One region of the Fictibacillus sp. WQ 8-8 genome, then DNA from elsewhere that is predicted to be linked to it. Evidence: riboswitches for the same ligand, from Rfam matches in the RefSeq annotation. Region 1 holds a riboswitch; the other holds the start of a gene.

The links. A riboswitch is a leader RNA that binds a small molecule or an ion and turns the genes downstream of it on or off. The one in region 1 is predicted to bind S-adenosylmethionine.
Region 2: another riboswitch for S-adenosylmethionine. It lies ahead of M1K46_RS21600 (methionine ABC transporter ATP-binding protein); the one in region 1 lies ahead of M1K46_RS18245 (sugar ABC transporter substrate-binding protein).

The regions. Positions count from the first base shown of each region.
Region 1 is NZ_JAMXKG010000008.1:167,192-175,983, forward strand. It holds gene M1K46_RS18215 (SDR family oxidoreductase) at 1-105, opposite strand, end outside; gene M1K46_RS18220 (TetR/AcrR family transcriptional regulator) at 184-792, opposite strand; gene M1K46_RS18225 (DinB family protein) at 854-1,336, opposite strand; gene M1K46_RS18230 (BBE domain-containing protein) at 1,441-2,340, opposite strand; gene M1K46_RS18235 (ABC transporter permease) at 2,790-3,794, opposite strand; gene M1K46_RS18240 (sugar ABC transporter ATP-binding protein) at 3,795-5,294, opposite strand; gene M1K46_RS18245 (sugar ABC transporter substrate-binding protein) at 5,827-6,942, opposite strand; SAM riboswitch class I at 7,074-7,183, opposite strand; gene M1K46_RS18250 (hypothetical protein) at 7,302-8,009, opposite strand; gene cidR (cidABC operon transcriptional activator CidR) at 8,128-8,792, shown strand, end outside.
Region 2 is NZ_JAMXKG010000015.1:58,499-67,290, reverse strand. It holds gene M1K46_RS21630 (DUF1761 domain-containing protein) at 115-513, opposite strand; gene M1K46_RS21625 (spore coat protein) at 1,079-1,732, shown strand; gene M1K46_RS21620 (Na+/H+ antiporter) at 2,101-4,128, shown strand; partial or broken gene M1K46_RS21615 (SDR family NAD(P)-dependent oxidoreductase) at 4,407-4,803, opposite strand; gene M1K46_RS21610 (MetQ/NlpA family ABC transporter substrate-binding protein) at 4,822-5,649, opposite strand; gene M1K46_RS21605 (methionine ABC transporter permease) at 5,671-6,336, opposite strand; gene M1K46_RS21600 (methionine ABC transporter ATP-binding protein) at 6,326-7,339, opposite strand; SAM riboswitch class I at 7,416-7,521, opposite strand; gene M1K46_RS21595 (hypothetical protein) at 7,826-8,323, shown strand; gene M1K46_RS21590 (putative thiazole-containing bacteriocin maturation protein) at 8,253-8,792, shown strand, end outside.

The DNA of each region.
Region 1 (8,792 bases):
GTGGACAATAAGCGCGAATTGCGTCTCTTCATTTCGCTGCTGCATTTCTTTCAGAAGCTTTGAGGCAAGAAAACCAGGATAACCTGTCAATAAACATCCTTTCATGAACCATTCGCCTCCTTTAGCAGTAAATACGAATACGTACTGGTACTACTTCCGTATAAAACCAGCAAACAGCCGATTTTATAAAGATAGATTGACATAAGCTCCGACAACAATCCGGTTAAGCAAACGGGCCAGCCGGTCCAAATCCAGCTCAATGTCTGATTCAAACAGGGTTTGGATGACGACCTCATTGACCGCACCGACCATGGCCTGTGAGACGACCAATACTTCCTGATCAGGAACGGATGCTGGCATGGTCCCCTGAACCGTATTATAGAGCAGGCTGGCAAAACGGCGATAGGCTTCCCGGCGAACATTCTCTACCGTAAGGCTTACACCCACTGAATCAATTAATAATAGTTTGGCAGCGTTAGACTTCATTTCGCATATTTCAATATAACGGCGGATGCCGGCGTAGGCTTTTTCGCTAATTTTCTCTTCCCTTTGAACAGCAGCTTCCACATCTGCAATGATCTCTTCAGCCAGCTGTGTGCAAAGGGCGGCAAGCAGCTCCTCTTTGCTGCCAAACGATTGATAGAATGTTGTTTTTGACACCCTCGCCAGCTCAACAATCTCAAGGACTGACGTTTCCTTATATCCCTTAACAGTATAGAACTGGAGCGCGGCATACAGCATTTTGTCTCTGGCTTCTGTCGGCATTTCTGTTACAAAAAGCACATTCATCATTCCATTCTTTCATATGTGTACGAGTACGTACTCGTATTGTACGTATAACTTGCAGCCCCTGTCAATCGGCTGCAGCATCATTTACTGCTCTTGAAGGGAGCTGCTTGAAAAAAGGAACCTTCTCTGCACCTGTCATACGAGCATACACAAACAGCTGTCCTTTATGGTGAATCTCATGATCAATTAAACTTTCAATCCAATACTTCCCTGGCGCCTCATACCCGAAAATATCAATTTTCTTGCTCAAATGAACACTTTCCAGAACAGAAAAATCCCTTTTTGATTTCTGAGTGAACTCCTGAACGATCTCCCGCACCTCATCCATCGTTTGAAACTCACGCGGTGTGGCAGGCGATACAAACTGCCCGTTTTTAATCGTTTCCAAAAACATTTCTGTGGAACCTGCGATATGAACCGCCAGCTCTCCCATTGAAAAACCATCTTTCCACGGTTTAAAAAACACATGCTCCGGCCCTATCTGATCCAGCAGATCGTGCAGTACAGTCCTGTGTTTGAGCCAATTTTGATAGTATTCTTCCACCATTTTTTATCGCTCCTATCTCAAATTTCCAATATAAACTAATTCGATGTTCCTCGTCTTTACCCTTTATTAAAGAACACAAAAAAATCCAGCACTTTTCTGCTGGATTATGGCCGGGGTGATCCGTTGATTCCCTGAGGAAAGGTGAAGACATTATAGGGATCATATTTTTTATTTACTTTTCTTAATCGCGGTGCTTTCCATCCGAAATACTCTTTTTCATAATGCCTTAAGTGGCTGTATAGAAAGTTGACAAAAGAACCTTTTGTCAGGGATTTTACATAAGGAAATCTTTTCTTCAGCCACTGTGTGTTCTCTTCGGCAAATGCCGGATCGGTCCAGACTGTTTGAATTCCCATAATATAATCAGCTTGCCGATAAAAGAATGCCGTTTCAAAAGGATTGATCTGGCTGGCCCTTCCTCCTAAAGCATATACCGTAATAGCTGCGTAAATTGACCCCTCAGCCCGTTTGCTGATCAGCCCGACAATATTTCGGATCTCTTTTTCACTGTATTTCCTGTACACAAATCTTCCCGTAGATTTAAAACGCTCATACTCTGGATAGGTCGCTTCTACCGCTCTTACCGCCTCTAAAAAGGACAATTGTGTAACGAACAGCTGGATCTCCCCATTGTTTAGCAGCGGTTCCATTACCTCAGCTGCTTCCTCAGGGGGACCGTAGAAAAAGCCGCATCCGTAGATCGCCATCCCTTCCTCCAAAGAGTTATAAATGCTTGCATTAACGGTCATTCTCTCGTCCAAATCCTCCAGCCAATATTGCCAGGCGTTCAGAAAGGTTTCCTGCATTTTTGCATCCGCTTTTGGCGCATAGATTTCGACGAAAGAAACTTTATCTACTTTTTCAGGAAGGGAAAATGTCATGGAAACAACGATACCAAAGTTTCCTCCTCCGGCACCCCGGCAAGCCCAGAACAAATCTCCATTGACGTATTGATTTGCTTTCAATATTCTTCCTGTATAATCCACAAGTTCGAGTTCAATCATGCTGTCACACCCAAGCCCAAAATACCGGCTGGAAAAACTGCCGTGCTTCTTCGTATAAAGGGCTAAAACGGGTAACGACTTCGCCCGTCAGCCCTTTAAGATTGAGTCTTTTCATTTGACTATCCTCTATCCATACATAGTGGAGAAAAAAACTCCCTATCATAACGTATGTTGAGAAAGGACAAACAGTCATTTTTTTTATAAATTTATAAAAACGGGGCTGCCCAGAAAGTCGAAAATTGACCTTCAGGCAGCCCCTTTTTGGCTTGAAAAATCTTCAATGAAAAGTTAATTGAAGTGGAAGATGCGAGACTCCTGCGGGACTAGCGTGACAGGTGAGACTCCCGCCGGTGCTTGCACCAAGAGGCTCACCGCACGCCCCGCGGAAAGCGAGCAGCCTGGAACGGAAATCAACAGCTTACAGACTTCTTGGACAGCCCCTTTCCTGTTTATTTTTTTTGTTTATAATAGGTTAACGCCAGTGCAAATGCGAGAACCGCTCCCTTCACAATGTCCATGGAATAATAAGGAACAGACATCATGACGAGGCCGTTCTGCAGAATACCGATCAATACAGCGCCGATCAGGGTTCCAAAAGCATTGGGTTTGCCTGCACCAAACACCGAAAAACCAATAAAAGCCGCAGCCACAGCATCCATTAAATATGGAGTGCCTGCATTGATTTCAGCAGTCATCACTCTTGATGCCAAAACAATGCCGCCGATCGAAGCAAAAAGAGCGGACAGCAGATAGGCCGCTACCTTATATTTGTTTACCGGGATGCCTGAAAGCCTTGCTGCTTCTTCATTCCCGCCGATGACATACATGTACCGGCCGTGCTTTGTGTAATTGAGAAGAACATGGACGAGAACGACTGCCGCTGCCATGATCACGATGATCCAAGGGACTTGTCCTATTTTCTCGAACGCTGCACTGATCTTGCCCGTCGCAAACGTTCCATCAGGCATGACCATGTTTTGCGAGATGGTCGCCCCTTTCGTGTACGTGAGTGCAATCCCCTGGATGATAAACATGGTGGCAAGCGTCAGGAGCATATCCGGTATTTTCACTTTAACAATCATCACGGAGTTAATGATGCCTACAATCAGAGCGGCAGCGAGGGCGGAAAGAATCGCTACTACCGTGTTCTGGGAGAACCAGACAAACATTGAGATCGCAATGGCATTCGAAAGAGAGGCCACAGATCCGACAGAAAGGTCAAATCCGTTGACGGACAGTGATATCGTAATGCCGATCGCAATGATGGTAACGATGGAGATCGACCGTAAAATGTTCATCAGGTTATGTCCCTGCACAAAGGATGGATTGGCCGCAGTGAACACACCAATTAAGACCAGAATGGTTAAGATCGTTCCATATTTATAAAAAAAGTCGAACAGCTCAAATTTCTTTTTTGGAGAAACTTGGGCCGGTATTGGTTTTGAAAGCTCCATCTACCTTCCTCCTGTTGAATAGAATAATAGCTCTTCTTCCGTCGCTGCTGAGGTTTCGAGCTCTTTCACACTGCGTCCGTCATACAGCACGTAAAGACGGTTCGTGATACCTAAGATCTCTGTAAACTCTGAGGACGCATAAAGGATGGCTTTGCCCCGTTTTGCCAGCGCGGAGATCAGTTCAAAAATGTCCTTCTTAGCACCTACATCTACACCCTTCGTCGGCTCATCAAAAATATAAACATCGGCATCTGCGATGAGCCATTTGCCGATCGCAATCTTTTGCTGATTTCCCCCGGAAAGATTTTGAACCTTCGTTTTCTCAGATGGCGTCTTAATGCCTAAGGTTTGAATGATTTCAACAGCCTTTTGTTTTTCCGCCCGGCGATCCAGAAAACTTAGTACCTTGGAGAACTGTCCAAGATTGGCGGCTGTTAGATTAGCAGCAACCGATTCCGCGACCAGAATCCCCTCTTTTCTCCGTTCTTCCGGAACGAGAGCCAGGCCATGCTTTACCGCCTGATGCGGGTTTTTCAGCTTCAGTTTCTTCCCCTTGAGAAGAACAGCGCCTGCTGTAATTTTTGTACAGCCGAACAGGATTTTGCACAGCTCTGTTTTTCCTGCTCCTACAAGTCCCGCGATTCCGATAATTTCACCAGCACGGACCGTTAAGTTCAAATCCTTGATCTTCTCGGCGTCAGAAAGCCCTTTTACCTCAAGAACAGTTTCTCCCACTTTTCCGTTCAAGGCAGGAAACTGCTCATCCAGCGCCTTGCCGAGCATCTGCTCGATGATCCGGTTGATTGAAGTTTCCGAAATAGATTCTTTTATGACTAACTCACCGTTCCTCATCACCGTAATGTCATCACAGATTTCAAAGATTTCCGGCAGCCGGTGAGAAATGAATATGATGCCTACATTTTTAGACTTCAGGTTTCTGACAATCCGGAACAGTTCGTTTGTTTCTGAATGGCTTAACGGCGCAGTCGGTTCATCCAAAATTAGAAAACGGCACTGTGCTGAAACCGCTCGGGCGATGAGAACCATCTGCTTTTGAGCAAGTGTAAGCTCACTGACCAGCTTTTTGGAAGAGACGTTGATGTTCATCTCTTCTAAAATTTGCGATGCCTTCTTATGCAGCTGTTTCCATCTTACAAGCTGCTTTTTACTCATCTCGTTGACCAGATCATGCAGCAGAATATTTTCACCAACGGTTAAATACGGGATCAGCGCGGTGTCAACCTCTTGATGGACGATTTGAATTCCTTCGTCCAGGGCATCTCTCGGCGAAGTGATGGCCGCTTTTTTTCCGTCCAAATGAATCTCGCCCGTGTAATGATTGTAGGCTCCCGACAGAATCTTCATAAGGGTCGATTTCCCAGCCCCGTTCGCTCCGATCAGCGCATGAACCCGGCTGGTTTCACTGGCAAAGCTCACACGATTCAACGCTTTTACACCCGGAAACTCAATACTTATATCCTTCATCTCCAACAGAGCCATCTGCTTCTCCCCTTCCCTCAAAGCAAACACTCTCTTAACTTTAGGCTGTTTTCGCAATCTTTATTGCTCTTGGGAGGAGTTGATTTCCGTTCCAGGCTGCTCGCTTTCCGTGGGGCGTGCGCTGAACCCCTCGGCTCAAGCACCTTCGGGTTTCACCTGTCACGCTAGTCCCACAGGAGTCTCGCACCTTACACTCCAATCAACCTGTCGATGAAGAATCAATACAAAAACCATCACAAAGCAACAATCTTTTAGAAAAGAGCCTAACTTTAAAAAGAGAGTGTGCGTTTTCATTTTGCATAAATAAAACTGCATTTTGATTAGCTTTCTTACATACATCACATACTGATGTGTGCAAGAGACCCTCAAATCTTTTACTTTACATTCATGGAATGGGACTGCTGGTGTAGTATGAGCCAGCAATTGTAAAATTGAATAGCCGAAAATTGAACTCAAGAAAGAGCTCACTTTTTCTTGTGCGGTTCAATTTATTAGGCTATTCAAGTCCCATTCTTCTTCCTGAGAGTTTCAGTTATTTTTGGTAATGATCCTTAAGTGTCTTCATCCAATCTTCCTCAAACGCATCAGACTGGCCCCAGCCTTTAATTTCCTTGGACAGGTTGACCATGTTCACACCCTCGTTTGATTTTTGAAGATCCTTTTGTGAAACGAGAGAAGCTTTCAAATCATATTTTTGTGGTGTTTTTTCACCCGCAAGCTTTTTAGCAAGAATTCTCATATCCACTGCCCCAATTAGCTTAGGATCAACAGCAGCCGTGTACTTCCAAGGACTTTCTTTTTGCTGGATTTCTTGAAGGTCTGCATTGGAGACGTCAATTCCGTAAATTTTGATTTCGTTGCGTCCCGCTTCTTTAATCGCACGTGCAGCCCCGATCGCAAAGGCATCCCATGTGGCAAAAATGGCATCAATCTCGCCTTTTTTATGTTTGTTCAGCATGGCCGTCACCGCATTTTGCGTCTGGACCGACGTATCTGCAGAAGCAACGCCAAAGCGTTCTACTTCCTTGATTCCCGGGTTATTCTTCAATGTTTCTTTATAGACGGCGTTGCGTCGCACCATCGGCGGGAACCCGTCTACCCAAAGATAAACGATGTTGGCCTTCCCTTTGTTCTCTTTAACGAGCTGATCGAGAGCCAGCTTGGCAAGGGCTTCATCGTCCTGAGACGTAAGTGTGACACCGCCTACTTTCGCGAGGTTCGGATTGGAATCAAACGTCACCACGTTCTTTCCTTTTTCCCGAAGCTTCTTAATATCGTTTATGGTAGCCGCATCATCACCGTGAGAGATGATAAAACCGTCGTAATTCTCATCAGCCGCCTGGGCAATCGCATCATGGAACTTGGCGGTATCACCGTTTGCTGTGTAGGTATCAACGGTAAAACCAAGTGCCTCTCCTTCCGCTTTAGCACCTGCTAAAAATTGGGCTGTATGATCATCACCGCCGATTTTACGGATAACCTTGATTCGGGCTCCCTGCCCTTTGGCAAACCGCTTCGGTACGTTATCGAACGAAACCTTTTCATGTTTGCCAGCTGATGAAGCGGTATTGCTTTCGGATGAACAGCCCGTTAATAAAAGTGATAAAGCCACCGCGGAGATTGCCGCGCTTTTAATGAATCGTTTCATTTCCCCAACTCCCTTTTTTGTATATCTCTCTTCTCAAGGGGGCACGGAACCAGCGAAATAAGCCCCACCACGTAAAAAAACCTCTCTGGAAAAAGAGAGGTTTCATCGCATATGTATAACGGATTCGTCCTCTCTTATCTCTCAAAACAGACATGCTGTTTTGCTGGAATTAGCACCAATTCCATTACGGAACGGTTGCTGGGCGTCATAGGGCCAGTCCCTCTGCCACTCTTGATAAGAGAATGAATATTTAATTTTTAGAAAATATAGTTATTACTTTAATCTGCGAAAGGGAGAAAGTCAATGGTTTTTTTATCATATAAAAAACCTCTCCACAACGAGAGGTTAATCCACCAGGCTTATCCTCGGATATCCCCGCCAAAGATCACAACGTTCTGCACCTCCGCACCAAACTCCCGGCCATTCCACTTCAGGGTAGTCTGGACATAGCCAAGGCGGTCAGCGTTATATCGGCCGGCGATGTTTTGGTAAGCCAGCAGTTCATACACGCCATTTCGGTCAAAGTCCACCGGGTAAAGACCGCTTAAAGATGAGACAAATCCTTGTATGGGAGCCTTTAATTTTCCATTCGGGTAGTAAATCTCAGACAAGTATTCCTTGTCCTTCGTACTCAAATCGATGATAAATTTTTGCTTCAGGTTGTAGCTGTTCACCTGTGCTTTATATTGGTCCAGATAAAAAACCCTGTACTTCCATTGGTCACTGAATACACCAGAGTCAAAAAGCGGCCCGAACTGCCCTCCTCTGTAGGAAAATACATAGGCGGTGATCATGCCTCCGCTGCCTCCTGTATCCATGACCACCATGATGTCTTCTACCTTGTCACCTGTAAAATCACCGAGAAAAAGGGTTGGATTGTATCCTGAATTTTCTTTAATAGGGATCTGCGTGTACTGGTTGGTCCTGCCGTCCTGAACGACGGCCGCAATGTTCACCCAGTATGGACTATCCGCTGTTTTTTCAGCAGTAAGATACACCGTATCCAGCGAACCGTCTCCGATGACATTCCCTCTTTTCATATCGACTACCTGCCGCTGTCTGTACATGTCGCATCCCTGCCTTCCCCAGTTTCAATAAAACAGTATATGCACCTAAGCCCTGTTTTGGTTTTTATTCAGATCTCGTGATACACTACAAAAAAAGACCGGACAAGCAGGTGCATTCGTGGATATTAAACAATTACAGTATTTTATTGAAGTGGCAAAATATAACAGCTTTACACGGGCGGCTGATGCCCTTTTCATCACCCAGCCAACCATCAGCAAAATGATCAAGAATCTGGAGGATGAGCTTGGGGTTGTCCTTTTTGACCGCTCACGAAAGGGACTGACACTTACGGATGCCGGACAGACCATATTTGACCAGGCCAAGCTGGTCGATAAAGCATTCAACAACCTGGAGATGGAGCTGGACAACCTGCTCGGATTAAAAAAAGGGCATATTCGGATTGGGCTTCCTCCGATTTTTGATCCCCGTCTTTTTCCAAAATTGATCGGCAGTTTTCATGACAGATATCCCCACATTACCTTCGAGCTTATGGAAGACGGATCAAAAAAAATCGAAGAAGAAGTGGCCAGCCTTCAACTGGATATCGGGGTTGTCGTGCTCCCGACAAACACCGATATGTTTCAGTATTTTGCTTTTATGGAAGAGGACTTGCGGCTCATCATCCATCCTGACCATCCGCTTGCTGTCCGGGACGAAATAAATTTAGCTGAGCTAAGAGAGGAATCATTTATCCTTTTTAACAAAGATTTCGTCCTCCATGACCGCATCATCTCCTCCTGCAATCAGGCTGGCTTCAGTCCGCACATTACGTCAGAAAGCTC
Region 2 (8,792 bases), on a different contig from region 1:
GGTCACATGTAATAAGTGACCTTATGGTAACACGTTCTAAAATCTTCGTCAATAACCTTTCCATAAAAAAAGGAGGACAGCTAAATTTAGTCTGTCCTCCTCCTTGCTATCGGACTAATTTAAAAACCCATGAATCGCACCAAGCATCGTGAAAATGACAAGGTGGTCTCCAATCGCAATGAAAAGTGATTTCCTGGACATCAGTCCGAACAATGAATTCTTTAGATAGACGAGCGTAATAAGCAAGCCGATAATGAAACCAATCCCGAGCCCGGCACCTAGAGTGTCTTCCCCAATGGACTGGACAAGAACGGCAATGAAAAATGAAATGATAAATGCGGTAATCACGGAATAGATGTATTTTCCCGGCCCTTTGCTTTCATTGGCTGCAAATTCCTTATGAGTGCTTTTCTTTTTTTCTGATAAAACAATGGAATAATAGATGCCGCCATACAGCATATAAACAATACCGCCAACGATGATCGGCAAGTAATTGAGACTGCTTAAATCCATATTTTTGTTCTCCTTTATACTTTGTGATAATGACCGACATTTATTTTATCGGCATCTTTTTCAAAATTAAAACAGGTGCCTGGCACCAAGACCAAGACACCTGCATTTTATTTGAATCTCCATATCCCACTGACGTGTTGGCAGAAGCGTTAAAATTATCCATAAACAAAAAAACACAGAGCTATATGTAACCCTGTGTTCTCCCTCAAAGCTCAAAAAAGTATGTACAAGCAATGAAAAACCATATAACTACAGTACCAAGATTAAGATAGAAGTGCTTTATATTTTTCCCATAAAAATTTTCAAAAGAACTGATTATTGTTGAAATCCCTATGAAAAGAAACCCCGTTCCTCTCATTTCGGGTCCGGTCAAAATCATTACGAAATAATCCAGCAACAAAAATGATTAGTGCCGTAGCTGCTAAAACAATATTGATTGCCGAAAGAGTTTTAGAGCGAAACTTGCCTTCTTACTGTTTTTTACCAAAAAGAAAACGTGATAAGAGAAACCTCTATGCTAATAATAAATTTGTTCATCTTGAACGAATGTCAGGAGGTAATTATGATGCAAAACCAGTACAACCAACAAACGAATCCGCCCAATTTCAATACACAGCAATTACCGAACCAAATGAATCATGGAGGTCATGAAGTATTTGACCTTCACGAGATCCTTTCGGGGTTAATCAACGTTCTTGATCAATACATGATGTTTCGATCCTTTGCGAAAGATCCAGAGTTGATCGACATCCTGGACAGGCAATATAGGTTTATTCTTGATCATTACAACATACTTTGTGAATGCTTTACGTCGGGTGCAAATCCCTCTCACCCGACATCAGAATACAGGATGAAGCAGAACAACACAGTTACCTATGGGCTAAAGCCTTCACAGCCTAAAAAGCCGAATCAATCCATTTCAGAAATTAAGGATCAAGGCCTTTCAGGTCATATGCTTGGCCTCATAAAATCCACAGCCTCCCTGCTCACGATGACTTCAGTGGAAGTAACGAACCCCGTTGTCAGAAGGGTCATGGCTGACAATGTAGCCAACTATGTCGAGATGGCTTATGAAATTTTTCTTTACCAAAATAAGCACCAGTATTACCAGGTACCACAATTATCACCTCAAGATATGCAGCAGATGACCCAAAGCTTTATTCCGGCAACCGGCCAGCCCCAAATGCCGCCACAAGGGCAGCAGCCTTTTAAACAATAATCAAAGAAACTAAGAAAACTCGCCAAATCGGCGAGTTTTTCCTTCACTTAAAATCCTGCGATCGCAAACCAGATAATCGGTAGAAAATAAAAAAATTCATCCCTAATCCAATTAGGCTGCAAATTTTCCCTGAAGAAGCTAACCGCTGATCCTTTTGATTAATACTGACTATCTCTTTGTTGATCGACAAGATCCCGAATAGAAGTGAAAACATTGGCTTGAAATGAAATTCCCTCCTCCTAAGCCTTCTTGAAATCAAACATCATATAAAGATATTTACTCCCGTTTGAAAAATTTTAATCCCCAGGCCGATTGGTACACTTAAAAATACGATTATGTTACAAAATAGATAGGAGAGGAGGTAGATCATGGAGTTTTTTCTCGTTATTTTATTACTGCTGTCCCTTATCGGCCTATCCAGCCTGATTAATCATTTTATCCCTTACATACCCGTACCCATTATTCAGATTGTTTTAGGGGTAACGCTTGCTTCCCTTCCGCTGGGAATACAGATCCCCATGGAGCCGGAATTATTTTTCATTCTCTTTATTGCCCCTTTACTTTTTCACGATGGCAGACATGTTTCGAGGCACGCTTTATGGAAACTCCGTAAACCGATTCTTTTGCTGGCCCTCGGTCTGGTTTTCGTCACCGTATTTGCCATTGGCAACTTAATTCATTGGCTCATTCCAACGATCCCATTGGCTGCTTCCTTTGCCCTTGCAGCGATTCTCTCTCCTACCGATGTTGTTGCTGTAGGTTCCATTTCAAGCCGTGTGAAGATACCGAAACGGATTATGCACGTTCTCGAAGGTGAAGGATTAATGAACGATGCTTCAGGATTGGTTGCCTTTAAATTTGCCCTTGCCGCATCCGTGACCGGCGCTTTTTCATTGGCACAAGCCAGTTGGAGTTTTTTAGTCATATCGATTGGAGGGTTCCTTGGCGGTGTCATTTTAGCCATCCTGATTATTCAGTTGAAGACATCTATTCGAAGGCTTGGTATGGAGGATGTTACGATTCATATGCTCATCCAGCTCCTTACCCCCTTTGTCATTTTTTACTTTGTTGAGCATTTACATCTCTCCGGTATCTTGTCGGTTGTAGCAGCCGGGATTGTCTACACCATCCATCAGGATCGAAGCCGGGTTCCAGCTGGGCAGCTGCAATTGGTTTCCCAAAGTACGTGGACGGTTCTCATCTATATTTTAAATGGGCTGGTGTTTGTGCTGTTAGGCTTGCAGATCCCAAGGGTGGCAAGTGAAATATTTAAGGATCCCTCCTTTAATAATTGGCAGGTAACAAGCTACATCCTCATCCTATGGGCAGCCCTTATTCTTCTTCGTTTCCTTTGGATTTCGGCAACCTGGCGCTGGGGATGGCTGGACAAGAAACAGCCTCAAACTCATTCTGTGAGAGCCATTTCCATCCTTACCCTTTCAGGAGTACGAGGGGCGGTAACCCTTGCCGGTGCGTTTACGATTCCCTATGTGATCGCCGGAGGAAGTCCCTTTCCGGAGCGTTCATTAATCATCTTTATCGCAGCCGGAGTGATCTTGGTTACCTTAATAGCTGCAAGTGTATTCCTTCCGCTTCTATCACGGACGGAAAAAGGAAACGGTGAAAAGCTGAAAGAGGAAATGGAACGGACGGCAAGGCTGCGAACCCTTGAAGCTGCCATCCATTCTGTTGAGGAATCCTTAACGGATGAGAATCGGGGTGCGGCAGTATCCGTCATCACCGCTTACAATACGATTCGTAATGAGGTAAGCGAAAAGAGTTCGGAGCAAGTGAAATTGGAAGAATCCGAGGTTCGGCTGAAGGCACTTGAGGCGGAAGTCCGCTACTATGAGAATTTAAAAAGAACAGGAAAGATTGACAGGGATACGGCGAATCTCATTGAGGAACATATCCAGCGAAGGCGGCTCGCTCAAACAAACCGGTTGCAGTATAGAAGATTGTTCTTTTGGACGCTTTTTAAAAGAAGTTTACTTTCTTTCGTAAAGCTTTTCACACCAAAACACAAGGAACGCCGTAAAAATCGCCGCTTGCGAACAAAAAAGCTGATTAAGCTAAAAGTCAACATGGCGAAGGCTGCCATTCACTATTTAAAGAACCATATCACGCCAGAAAATAAACACATTTATCTAGGGGTTATAGGGGAATACAATCGATTAATTATGACGTTCAGGCTTGCGAAAAAAAGCGAGGAATCCATCCATCACACCCAGATGAAAAGAGAGCTCCAGATCAAAGCGTTCCAGGCAGAGAGGGACGAAATCCAGCATCTTTACGAAGAAGGGGACGTCACCAATGACATCCTCCGGGATATTCGTAAGCAGATCAATATTCGGGAGGCGTATTGGATGGAGGAAACGAGCGTACAATCTCAATAAATCCTCCTTTAAACCCAAGACCTTTATATGAAAAGACGGGGCTGTCCTGAAAGTCGAAAATTGACCTTCAGGCAGCTCCTTTGACGTGAAAAATCTTCAATGAAAAGTTGATTGGAGTGCAAGGTGCGAGACTCCTGCGGGACTAGCGTGACAGGTGAGACTCCCGCAGGCGCTTGCGCCAAGAGGCTCACCGCACGCCCCGCGGAAAGCGAGCAGCCTGGAGCGGAGATCAACAGCTACCAGACTTCTTGGACAGCCCCGTTTTGTTTTGATTAAATTTAATTCTTATTTGCAGAGATTTCATTAACAATTTGACTCAAAGCTTCGTTTATTGGTGTAAGAGGGCGGCCAAGCAATTTTTCGAAATCGTTGCTCTCTACCTCTAATTCACCATCCCGAATACCTTTTTGGATGTCGACAAGCATAGGAATAATGAAATCCGGTATACCAGCACCTTTCATAATATCCGCATAAGCAGTATCATCGACTTGCTGCACGGATACTTCTTTACCTAATACAGTTCCAACAGCAGACGCCAATTCTTCTTGAGTCATAAGTTTCTGAAAGTTCGTAAACGGTATTCTTGTTTCCGTTTCCGGCCAATACTGCTGCTGCCTCCGCATAATCTTGTTACAGTGCCCAGCCTGTTCTGCCTGTACCCGCAGATGTAACCCATCTTGTTCTTCATTCAATTTACTTCTTCATCCACTCCGGCTTCCCAAAACCTTTAAATTCTTTATCTATGGTTTTTTCAAACTCTTTGGATTCCACGGCTGCTTTAATGTCTTTAGTGAATTGGGATTTAACATCTTTTGTGTTCACAACGACCCGGTTACGGTATTGATCCGGCATGTTCTCAAGGAAGAGAGCATCCTGCAATTTCATTTTTGCCGCAAGCGCGAAGTTACCCGGAACGGCCGATACATCTGCACTTCCAACCGCTCTTGGCAATTGCGCAGCTTCAAGCGGCTTGAATTGAAGTTTCTTCGGATTTTCTTGAACATCTTTTTCTGAAGCGGTTAATGGATTGACTTCTTTCTTGATGGTAATTAGACCGGCATCCTGGAACATTAACAGCGTTCTGGCCAGGTTAACGGGATCGTTGGCAATGGCTACCGTGCTGCCGTTTTTGATGTCTTCAATCTTTTTGAATTTCTTGGAATATACACCCATTGGCGCAGTTGGTACAATAATCAGTTCGGAAAGCTTTAAATTCTTTTCTTTTGCGAAGTTTTCCATATAGATTTTGTGCTGGAACAGGTTCGCATCAATAGATCCTTTAGCTAATGAGAGGTTCGGCTGAATGTAATCACTGAACTCTACAATTTTAACGTTATATCCTTTCTTCTCCAGTTCAGGTTTGATGGCTTTATTGACCATATCACTGTATGGGCCGGCTGTTGCTCCAATGCTGATGTTCTTCTTGTCTCCTGAGCTTGATGATCCGCTGGAAGTTGAGCCACATGCTGACAGAACACCAATGGCTAGTAATAGAATGAGTGCTGAAGTAAACTTTTTCATTTGTTTCTCTCCCCTATTGTTTTATCTTTTATCTACGAGTTTGGAGATCTTATCTCCGGTGAATTGAATGATTTGGACGAGTAAAATCAAAACGACTACCGTGGTAATCATGACGGTATTATCATAGCGATAGTACCCAAATCGGATGGCCAAGTCACCGATTCCTCCCCCGCCAACAATACCTGCCATGGCTGAATAACCGACCAAGCTGATTGTCGTGATTGTTAATCCTTGAATCAAACCCGGTTTGGCTTCCGGAAGAAGCACATCCTTAATGATCATCCATGAGGTTGCCCCAACTGCTACGGCTGATTCGATCACTCCCTTATCGATTTCTCGGAGTGACGCTTCAACCATTCTTGCAAAAAAAGGAATCGCAGCAACAGAGAGGGATACGGAAGCCGCAGTAGGCCCAATTGTTGTCCCTGTAAGCAAATTGGTTAACGGCAATAACGCCACCAAAAGAATAATGTAGGGAATCGAACGAATCAAGTTGACGATCCATCCCGTAACACTTTTCACAGCGGAATTTTCAAGGAATAATCCTTTATCGGTTACAAAAAGCAATACACCAAGCGGGAGCCCGATGATGATGGCCACGGCTAAAGAGATGCCCACCATATAAAGTGTTTGGAAGAACGCATTGTTTAAATCAGGAAGAAGCTGTACAAGTGAATCAAGCAACATCATAAACCACCTCCAAACTCCTTGTTTTTCTTGTAATATATTCGATCGCTCTCTCTACTTCGGAATTTTCACCTGTAAGCTCCATAATGAAAATGCCCAGAGGGATATCCTGTATGTACTCAATCTTCCCGTGCAGAATATTTCCTTTCACGTTGTATTTCTGGAAAAGCTCTGACACCACTGATTCTTCGGCAATCTCGCCTTTGAACTGAATCTTGATGATCTTCCCTTTGCGGTTTTCAATGAGCTGCTTAGGCAATTCAAATTGCAGGATACTGTTAATAAAATCTTTGGTCAGCGGTTTCTGAGGATCAGAGAAGATGTCATAGACCTCGCCCTCCTCAATCACTTCACCATTTTGCATGACGGCTATCTTATGGCAGATTTCCTTCACTACTTCCATCTCATGCGTGATCAGAACGATGGTCAATCCCAGCTTGCGGTTAATGTCCTTTAATAAGTTTAAGATGGACTTTGTTGTGCTTGGATCGAGGGCAGAAGTTGCCTCATCACATAAAAGCACCTTCGGGTTATTGGCAAGCGCCCTGGCAATTCCGACCCTTTGTTTCTGACCTCCGCTCAACTGAGCCGGATATTGATCCTTCTTATCCGCAAGATCCACGAGGTCCAATAGTTCCAATACTCGCTTTTCCGCCTCATCCTTTGATTTGCCCGCTGCTTTCAAGGCAAATACAATATTTTCATAGACGGTTTTTGAACTGACCAGATGAAAATGCTGAAAGATCATGCCAATCTTTAACCGGGCTTTTCTTAAATCTTCTCCTTTTAAAGAGGCAAGATTCACCCCATCAATCCAAACCTCACCCGATGTTGGCTTCTCCAATAAATTTAAACATCGGATCAAAGAGCTCTTCCCTGCACCGCTGTAACCGATAATGCCGTAGATCTCTCCTTCATTTACCGTAAGAGATACGTTGTTGACCCCCACGATCTCTTTTTTCTTCGAACGGTAAACCTTCAACAGATTTTTGACTTCAATCATGAAACAACCCCCTCTTTCTTTCCAAATAAAAAAGCCCCTTTCATCATGAAAGAGGCATTGGAATATAAATTCAATCACCTTATCTTTCAGAATGAAAATCATTCTGTAGGAAGTGGCACCTTTCCAAATTGGAGGTTGCCGGACGTCATAGGGCCTAATCCCTCAGTCACTCTCGATAAGAACGGTTATGCTATTGTTTTTAGAACATTTCTAATAATAAAGCGATTCTCCTCCATTGTCAATACTATCCATAGTAGATATGTCGGAATTAAAAGTTTATATTTGTTGGTGTATGATAACTAGGCATATGGACAGTAACTTGGGACAACCACATCCCATATTTTATTTTGAGGGTACTTTTCCAGAAAAAACGTTTGTGTTCTGGCGATTTCTCAGCTCGTTAAACCCGTAAAATAAAGTAGGAGGTTTTTTTATTGAATGAAGAATTTAAGTGGGATCTTCAGGGGCTGCACACTGATGGTGTAAATGTCAGCAATGTTACCCCGAATTATCCTCAGGATCAAAATACGAGTGATTCCGCTCGTCTCTGTGTTGGCTTTGGCATTGGTTTCTGTGTTGGTGTATGCGGTGGCTTTGGTGGATGCGGTGGCTGTGGCGGTTGTGGCGGCTTTGGCGGTTGCTTTGGCCGTTGCTTTGGCTGTGGCGGATGTGGCGGCTGCTTTGGCCGTTGCGGCGGCTGTGGCGGTTGTGCCCGTTGTGGCGGCTGTGGCCGCTGCGGTCGTGGCGGAAGCAGTTAAGCTTCCGATCGGTAGTGATAGGTATTTTAACAAAAGACCGGCCCTGCATATCCCTCTGCAGGGCTTTTATCGTTTGGATAGGCATAATGGACAACAGGCATCCATAGAGTTAAATAATGTAAAAGATGTAGAGCTTTCTAAAGAGGAGGTCGATCATGCAAAAATTAAATCCTTCTATGTGTTTAAAAGTGAACAGAGACACGTTTGTTTTTCCGGATTCAGCTAAAGGTGTATATCTCCGGAACAACGTAAAATCTTTAAGAATGGAAGGCAGCACCATTGACCGATGGCTGGAAAAATTAATTCCTATTTTCGACGGAACCCATACTCTTGATTCTGTCACAAACGGTTTACCAGATGCTTATAAAGAACAAGTGTATAAGATCGCACATGTTCTGTACGAAAACGGTTTTGTCCGTGATGTAAGCCAAGATCTCCCACATCAGCTTCCTGATCGCATCCTTGCTAAGTATGCCTCCCAAATCGAATATTTAGATCATATTCGTGATTCGGGCGGTTATCGATTCCAAGTTTACCGCCATGCAAAAGTAGCGGTGATCGGTTCGGATTCGCTTCTCCTCTCTCTCGTTCGATCATTGATTGAATCAGGGCTTCCTTCTTTCAGCGTCATACTCACTGAATCACACCCAGCTATTCAGCAGCGGTTAAATGAGATGATAGCTGAAGCACGCAAG